One region of the Marinobacter sp. NFXS11 genome, then DNA from elsewhere that is predicted to be linked to it. Evidence: predicted binding sites of a transcription regulator. Region 1 holds the regulator's gene; the other holds the start of a gene.
The links. The regulator FliA, encoded in region 1, starts transcription of late flagellar genes. The targets are predictions, from matches to a motif close to CTAAAGTTTNNNNNNNNNNNGCCGNTAA.
Positions count from the first base shown of each region.

Region 2: a site for FliA is predicted at 2,467-2,494, ahead of J3362_RS14415 (methyl-accepting chemotaxis protein). Genes of this name have one in related genera too.

Region 1 is NZ_JAGDDV010000001.1:826,038-830,283, forward strand. Features, by position in the region: gene flhF (flagellar biosynthesis GTPase FlhF) at 1-404, shown strand, start outside; gene J3362_RS03920 (MinD/ParA family protein) at 473-1,285, shown strand; gene J3362_RS03925 (RNA polymerase sigma factor FliA) at 1,317-2,060, shown strand; gene cheY (chemotaxis response regulator CheY) at 2,223-2,606, shown strand; gene J3362_RS03935 (protein phosphatase CheZ) at 2,627-3,412, shown strand; gene J3362_RS03940 (chemotaxis protein CheA) at 3,429-4,246, shown strand, end outside.
Region 2 is NZ_JAGDDV010000002.1:1,178,787-1,183,032, reverse strand. Features, by position in the region: gene J3362_RS14420 (TRAP transporter substrate-binding protein) at 1-524, opposite strand, end outside; gene J3362_RS14415 (methyl-accepting chemotaxis protein) at 632-2,308, opposite strand; gene J3362_RS14410 (CHAD domain-containing protein) at 2,533-3,885, shown strand; gene J3362_RS14405 (thiol-disulfide oxidoreductase DCC family protein) at 3,869-4,243, shown strand; gene J3362_RS14400 (DUF3565 domain-containing protein) at 4,240-4,246, opposite strand, start outside.

The DNA.
Region 1 (4,246 bases):
ACCGTCATCTGGTGCTGATTGATACCGCCGGACTGACCAGTGCGGACAAAGGCTATCAGGAACAGCTGGCCGAACTGGCTCGCAGCCATCACAATATCAAAACCCATCTGGTGGTCTCGGCAACCAGTCAGCCTCGCATCATGAAATCCGTGTGGCATTGCTATAAGATGGCAAATCTTGCGGGCTGTGTGATGACCAAAATCGACGAGGCCCTGACGCTGGGCGAGTCTCTCGGGTTTGTGATGGAAACCGGTCTGCCGGTAGCCTATTACACAGACGGCCAGAAGATTCCTGAAGACCTGCACCACGCAGAAGCCGTTCCGCTGGTGCGGTTGGCCGTGGATCGGCTGAAAACACTCCAGCAACAGCAAGCGGTCGCAGAGGGCCTGAAAGAACACGCCTGAGACCGGACAGATTGACAGCAGGCGTCGGAGAAACAGCCGGCGAAACGTGGCGAGAGACCAAAAACAGTATGAGCAGAGCACATCCGGTACAGGTGATTGCAGTTTCCGGCGGAAAGGGTGGTGTCGGCAAGAGTAACGTGTCGGTTAACCTCGGAATTGCCCTGGCGCAGAAAGGCCGGAGAGTGGTGCTGCTCGACGCCGATCTGGGGCTCGCCAATATCGACGTCTTGCTGGGCATCACTGCCAATCGCAACCTCCAGGATGTTCTGGCCGGCGATTGTGACCTGAAGGACGTTCTGGTGAATGGTCCCGGCGGCATCAAGATTGTCCCCGCCTCTTCCGGTACCCAGAGAATGACGCAGCTCAGCCCCATGGAGCATGCCGGGCTGATTAACGCGTTTAGCGAGCTTGGGGACCAGATTGATGTTCTGATTGTGGATACCGCTGCCGGTATCTCCGAATCGGTGGTCAGTTTTCTCAGGGCGTCCCAGGAGTTGTTGCTGGTGGTGTGTGACGAGCCCACGTCCATTACAGACTGTTACGCCCTGATCAAGCTCATGAATCGCGAGTACGGCACGAATCGGTTCCGCATTCTTGCCAACCAGGTCCGGAATGAACAGGAAGGCCGGCATCTGTTTGAAAAACTGACCCGGGTCACCGAGCGCTTCCTCGATGTGGCACTACAATACGTGGGAATAGTCCCCTACGATGAGGCCGTGAAGAAAGCGGTTCAGCGTCAGCGTGCGGTGCTGGACGCCTATCCCAGGGCGAAAGCTTCACTGGCCATCAAGGCGTTGGCGGACAAGGTAGATAGCTGGCCGTTGCCGTCCTCTCCCCGCGGGCATCTGGAATTTTTTGTGGAGCGGCTCGTCGAAGTCTGAATCGGATCCAGTCAAACAAAAAACCGGATACATGACATTGGCGAAAAACCTCGGAATCTATAACCAGTCAAGCGCGCAGAAGCCGGCTCAGCTCATTGAGCAGCACGCGCCGCTGGTCAAGAAAATTGCCCTTCACCTGATGGCCCGCCTGCCGGCGTCCGTCCAGCTTGAAGACCTGATGCAGGCCGGCATGATCGGTCTGCTCGAGGCCGCCCAGCGTTACAGTTCCACCAAAGGTGCTACTTTCGAGACTTACGCCGGTATCCGGATTCGCGGCGCCATGGTGGACGAAATCCGCAAGGGTGACTGGGTGCCACGTTCTGTTCACCGCAACGCCCGTCGAATTTCCCAGGCCATCAAGACCGTTGAAGACCGACTTGGCCGAGAAGCCCATGATCAGGAAGTGGCCGAAGAGCTGGGTATGGGGCTGGCCGAATATCACTCCTACCTTTCCGATTCCAACAGCGGTCGACTTTTTAGCCTCGACGAGCTCAATGAATCCGGAGAGCTGCCGATAGAACAGACAGAGACGCAGGATAATCCCCTGGAGGGATTGTCCTCCGATGCCTTCCGGAGGAGCCTCGCTGAGGCGATTGAAGACCTGCCGGAGCGGGAAAAGCTGGTGTTGAGCCTTTACTACCAGGAAGAACTGAACCTCAAGGAGATTGGTGCGGTGCTTGGCGTCAGTGAGAGCCGGGTAAGCCAGATTCACAGTCAGGCAGCCCTGCGCCTTCGGGGCCGGCTCTCGGATTGGCGCCAGGAATCTGACAGCTGACCGCGTTCAGTCTGTGTCGGCAACGAGGTAGTCTGTAGTTTTTGGTAACCGATGCTTTACAACCGAAGCAAAGATCCGACAATAAGCGGTTAAAACAGCGGCCTGCTAGACTTTGAACGCAAAGGTCAAACGAATTCCGGGTGTTACTAACTGGAGGTCCCATTGGACAAAAACATGAAAATCCTCATTGTGGACGACTTCTCCACAATGCGACGGATCATCAAGAACCTGCTGCGTGATCTTGGCTTCACCAACACCGATGAAGCTGACGATGGCAACACGGCGCTGCCAATGCTCAAAAGCGGCAAATACGATTTTCTGGTGACCGACTGGAACATGCCGGGCATGTCAGGCTTCGATCTTCTCAAGGCCGTTCGGGCAGACGAGAATCTCAAAACCCTGCCGGTATTGATGGTGACTGCTGAGGCCAAGCGCGACCAGATCGTTGCCGCTGCCCAAGCAGGCGTGAATGGTTATGTGGTCAAGCCATTCACCGCTGCCGTGCTCAAGGAAAAGATTGAGAAAATCTTTGAAAGAATCCAGTAACCAGAGGTCGGATGGCTCTCATGAGCGATAGCAAAAAGAACCATCGGGGCCTTGAACCGGAGGTGACGGAAAAGCTCCAGCGGCAGGCAGCGGAACTGGCCGAGAGTGTTGATGCGGGTGATTATGCCAAAGCCATGACCCTGATCAATGAACTCAGCGAGGTAAGGGATCAGAGTCTGTACCGTGAGGTAGGGCGGCTGACCCGGAGCCTGCACGAAGCAATCCGGAACTTCCAGATTGATCCCCGTAACGCCGAACAGCAGGAAGCCCTGTCAAAGATGACAGATGCCTCTGATCGTCTCGAATACGTTGTGCAGATGACCGGCGAAGCAGCCAACCGGACCATGGACCTGGTTGAGGAAACCATGCCCGTGGCCAATGCCCTCAGAGACGAGGCCGCCGCGTTGCGTGATGAGTGGCAGCGCCTCCGTCGCCGGGAAATGCAGCCGGCTGAGTTTCGCGAGCTGTACGGCCGGATTGATCGCTTTTTTGTCAGCATGGCAACCGATGCCGACACCATGTACAGCAACCTGTCGGAAATCCTGCTGGCTCAGGACTATCAGGATCTGACAGGGCAGGTCATCCAGAAGGTCACCGCTCTTGTGAAAGAGGTTGAGGAGCAGATGCTCAGCCTGGTGGTGATGGCCAGTCATGTGGACCAGCTCACGGGCACGGTGCACCAGATTGAAGAAAAAGAAGAGTCTGCAGAGAAGGGCGTCGGGCCCCAGATCAAGGCCGATGAGCGTGAAGATGTAGTTTCGGGACAGGACGACGTAGACGACCTGTTGTCCAGTCTCGGTTTCTGAATAATGAGGGTAGCGCATGGCGTTTGATGCTGATGAAGAGATTTTGCAGGACTTCCTGGTAGAAGCCGGCGAGATCCTCGAAAAGCTGTCAGAGCAGTTGGTAGATCTTGAGCAACATCCTGACGACAGTGATCTGCTTAACGCCATCTTCCGTGGCTTTCACACCGTTAAAGGCGGCGCGGGCTTCCTTCAGCTTGAAGCACTGGTAAATTGCTGCCATTCCGCCGAAAACGTTTTTGACATCCTGCGCAATCACAAGCGCAAGGTGGACTCTGAACTGATGGACGTGGTTCTCGAAGCCCTGGATAACGTCAATGCCATGTTTGAGCAGGTCCGCAATCACGAGGAGCTGACACCCGCCCCGGACGAACTGATCGCCCGCCTGGATGCCCTGGCCCAGCCGGAAGGCGAGGGGGCGCCGGCCGCTGCGGCTCAACCTGAGCACAAACAGAGCGAACCGGCAGAAGACGGTGGTGACATCACCGACGACGAGTTCGAACAGCTTCTGGACGCACTGCAGGACGAGAAATCAGCGGAGGTTTCCTCGGCTTCGAGCGCCGGATCGGCCGGCGGTGACCAGGAAAGTTCTGGAGACGACGAAATTACCGATGACGAATTCGAGGCGCTGCTGGACCAACTGCACGGGAAAGGTCAGTTTGCCGGTGCGCCAGCTGGCGAGGAAGAGGCCGTCAGCAAAGAAGACAAACCGGCTGCCAAGGCCGGCTCTGGTGGCAGCGATGACCTGATCACCGACGACGAATTCGAGAAACTGCTGGACGATCTTCACGGCAAGGGCGGAAGCCCGACCGCGGGCGGAGAGCCTTCAGCCTCGAA
Region 2 (4,246 bases), on a different contig from region 1:
GGGGTGCGCATCTTCAGGCCTTTGAGGTCTTCAAGGGAGTTAATCTCCTTGCGGAACCAGCCACCCATCTGATTACCGGTATTACCACCCGGGAAGGAGAGCATGCCGTAGGGCTCATACACCTTTTGCATCAGTTCCATGCCCTCGCCGTGGTAGAACCAGGCGTACATCTCGGGCGCGATCAGCCCGAACGGAATGGTGGTGAAGTACATGGCGTTCGGGATAGAGCCCTTGTAGTAATAGGACGCGGTGTGGCCCATGTCGTACTGACCATTGCGCACCAGGTCGAAAATCCCGAAAGGCGCCTTGTGCTTGTTGGACGGATCAATGCGAATCTGCAGGCGGCCATCCGACATGGTTTCTGCCATGTCCGCCATATGCTGAACAGTCTCTCCCAGTACCGGAGAATTTGGCCCCCAGGTCTGCGCAAGGCGCAAGGTGAAGTTTTCCTCGGCCACCGAGGACACGCTGAACGCGGTGGCTGCAGCGGCAACGGCCGCAAGCAGTGTTTTCCGGATTGTCATTGTGTTGGCTTCCATTATTGTTGGTATGAAAACAGGTATTTCTGTCGCGCAACCATCATAGCTTGCTCATGGTGTTCCGCCAATCGGCAGAACACCGTGAATCGGTATCAGACCTTGAACTGACCGACCAGATCCCGAAGGCTCTCGCCCAGCCGCGCCAGTTCATGGCTGGCTTCGTTGGTCTGGGTTACGCCGGTATCACTGCGCTGGGCAGCATCGACAATGCGGACCACGTTCTGGTTGATCTCCTCGGCAACCTGGCTCTGTTGCTCGGCGGCGGTCGCGATCTGGGTGACCTGATCGTGAATCTGACCCACCGACGTCTCAATGGTTTTCAGGGCATCCGTGGCGTGGTTGATCCTTTCCACGGTTTCGCTTGAACGTTTACGCGACTTGTTCATCCGCTCAACCGACGCCTTAGACTCCGTGACGAAGCCATCAATCATTTCGCGGATCTGGTCGGCGGACTCGGCGCTACGCTTGGCCAGTTGGCGCACTTCGTCGGCAACCACCGAGAAACCACGGCCATGCTCACCGGCCCGGGCAGCCTCGATAGCCGCATTCAGGGCCAGCAGGTTGGTCTGTTCAGTCACGGCGTGGATGACATCCAGAACCTGCTGGATATCGTCGGATTTCTCGGCAAGAGCATCAATACTCTTCGCGGTATCCTGGATTTCTTCAGAAAGCTGATTCACCGCGCCCTGGGCGCTGCTAATCGTTGCGCCACCCTCGCGGGCCATACGGTCAGCGTCTGACGCTGCGCTCTCAACTTCATTAGCGTTACCGGAGATTTGTTGGATAGTGGCCGCCATTTCATTGATGGCCGAGGCAATCTGATCGGTCTCGGAGCCCTGTTCCTGAACGGAAGCCCGGGTTTCATTGGCTACCCGGCTCAGTTCTTCCGCCGCGGATGCGACCTGATCCGTGGTCGCACCAACCTCACGCATGGTGTCCTGGATCTTGACTACGAAGGCGTTAAAGCGCCGACCGAGCTCGGCCAGCTCGTCATTGCCCTCGTCCGGCAGACGCTGGCGCAGGTCACCTTCGCCGTCCGCAATTTCCTGCATCATGTTGCTGACGCTCTTCAACGGCCGGGTCACGCTACGGCCGACGAAAACACCAATCACCAGCGCAATCACAACCACCACCACCGTGACCAACAGGATAAAGCCCAGGGTTTCAGCCATACCGGCCTCGATTTCCTCACGGGCAGCTGCCACCTGCCGGTCGATATCGGTAATGTACACACCGGCACCTATCATCCAGTCCCAGTCCGGAATGAGGGTGGAATAGGACATCTTGGGTTCTTCATTACCCGAAGCCGGGTTCATCCAGTCGTAGCCGTAAAAGCCATCCTCCTCGGCCGCGGCAAAAAGATCCCCCACCAGACGCTTCAGAGTCGGGTTATTGGTTGGCCCCTCCTTGGAAGGATCGGGCGCATAGGCCAGGTTGTAGACGTCACGGGTGTAGGCAAACACATAGTTGGTTTCATCGAAACGAATCGTACGCAAGCGCGCTGCCGCGGCTTCCTTCGCTTCTTCCTCACTCAACGACGGATCATTCTTGGCTTCCAGTACGACCGCTTCGGCCGCATCAACCAGATTCTGCAAGCCAGCCTTGCGCGCTTCCAGAAGGCTGTTCTCAAGGCGTTTGAGTTCCTCCTCGCCATTGGCCTGAATCTGGCTGGCGGTAATCCAGGCGAGAGTCGCCGCCGTAACAAGTACCGGGACCATTACGGCCACCAGTAAGCGAGTTCGAATTTTCAACCGACTCAGAACATTCATCGTACCGCGCTCCGTGGGAATTTTGTTGCTGGAGATTATCCACAGACCACACCAGGTGATCTGTTCCAGTTTGTTAAGAGAGATTTCAGCAGCCGCCCTGCTGCGCCTGAGTTTCTCTGGCCAGGCGGGGCTTCCGCCAGTGTTTTCAGATAAGTAGAGTAACGGCAGTAACGTAAATGTCTTAAGCAAGCGCTAGACTAAAGGATCACTACGAAGGTATGCCAATGAAGCACCTGTTTCTGGTACGCCACGCCAAGTCCAGCTGGGCCGATGAATCACTTTCTGACCGGGAACGCCCCCTCAATGCAAGGGGCGTCAGCCAACTGGCCCCATTGGGAAATGCCCTGAAATCTGTCGGCGCGTTCGAAGGCGAGGTTTACAGCAGCAACGCCAAGCGGGCCGTTGCAACATTGCAAGGCATACTGCCCGACACAGTCGCAGCCGAGCGCTGCCATACCCTGAGTGAGCTATATACCTTCGACTATCGGCGACTACTCGCATGGCTTGAAGAGCAGGCAGACGCTCCACAGATTACCCTGGTCGGCCACAACCCGGCGTTACTGGAACTGGCCCAGTCCCTCCTGAAGCAGCCCCCGGAACAGCTACCCACCGCCAGCGTTATTCACATCCGGCTTTCGATCAAACACTGGCGTCAGATTGGTCGCGGCCAGGGCAAACTGGTGACTCTGATAACGCCACAGGATTACAGCTACGCCCACTTCGAACGAAAGCTTAAAAAGAAAGCCAGAACCGCGGGGGACGATCCTGCAAGGGACATTCCCAAGGCCCTTCGCCATCAACTTGATCGGCTAAGGCAACTGGAACGGGGCGTCGCCCTTGGCCTGGATGACGAATTCCTGCACCAATACCGGATTGCGATTCGACGCAGCCGGGCCATCGCCGAATCGGTTCAGGACGTGACCGGTGACAAATCGCTGGCAAAAGGGGTTAAAACCCTGAAACGCCATGCAAGGGCAACGGGCCCACTGCGGGACCTTCACGTGTTTCTTCAGGACCTGCCGGAACTTTGCGCAGATGGCGCGGAAATTCGGGCAGCCTTGCAGATCTGGTTCGAGCGCGAAGCCGCCAGCCATCATAAAAAGCTGGCAAAGCGACTGAAAAGCAAGCGCTACCAGGACAGCATGGAACACTGGCGCAATCTGATCGATTCGCGAAAGTTTCAGAAATTGGCCGCAACACTCCGGCCGAAAGACATCCGAAGGGCCGTGGAACGTCGTATCAAGGAGTTTAATAAACGCACTGCCGAGCTGATGCATACTTCACCGGATGAGGATGTCCATCGGCTGCGCAAGCAACTCAAACGAATCCGTTACCTGATGGAACTGGATGCCAAAACCTGGAAGCGCAACCTGAAAACCTTAAAGGAGCGGCAAGAGCTCTATGGCCGGTTCCAGGATCTGCACGTTCAGATTTTGCTTCTCGACCAGTTCCGCCAGGCGGCGCCAGAGGTACTGCCAGCCGCGCTCAATGGGATCGTGGAAACGCTGGAAGCCCACAAATCGAACGCCCGGAAACAGATTCTAACCCTTGGAGGACTCGATGGAGCTCCGTTATGACACCCTGTTTTACGACGGACAATGCCCACTGTGCGCCAAAGAGATCCGCACCCTGCGCAAACTCCAGCGTGGCAATCTGATCTTTGCAGACATCCATGAACAGCGTGACGGCAGCGCCAATCTGCCATGTCATGAAGCTCTACTCAGACGCCTGCACCTGATGACCTGGACCGGCGAGTGGGTCATCGGTCTGCCCGCAAATGTTCGCGCCTGGTCCCACACGCCCTTTGGTTTTCTGTTCAAACCCCTGCTGTGGCCCGGCATTTTCCAGATTGCCTCGCGCATCTACGGGAAATGGGCAGACAAACGCTATGAACGCAAATACGCCTGCGCCATCGGCAACAACAAGGCGGCTTAATCA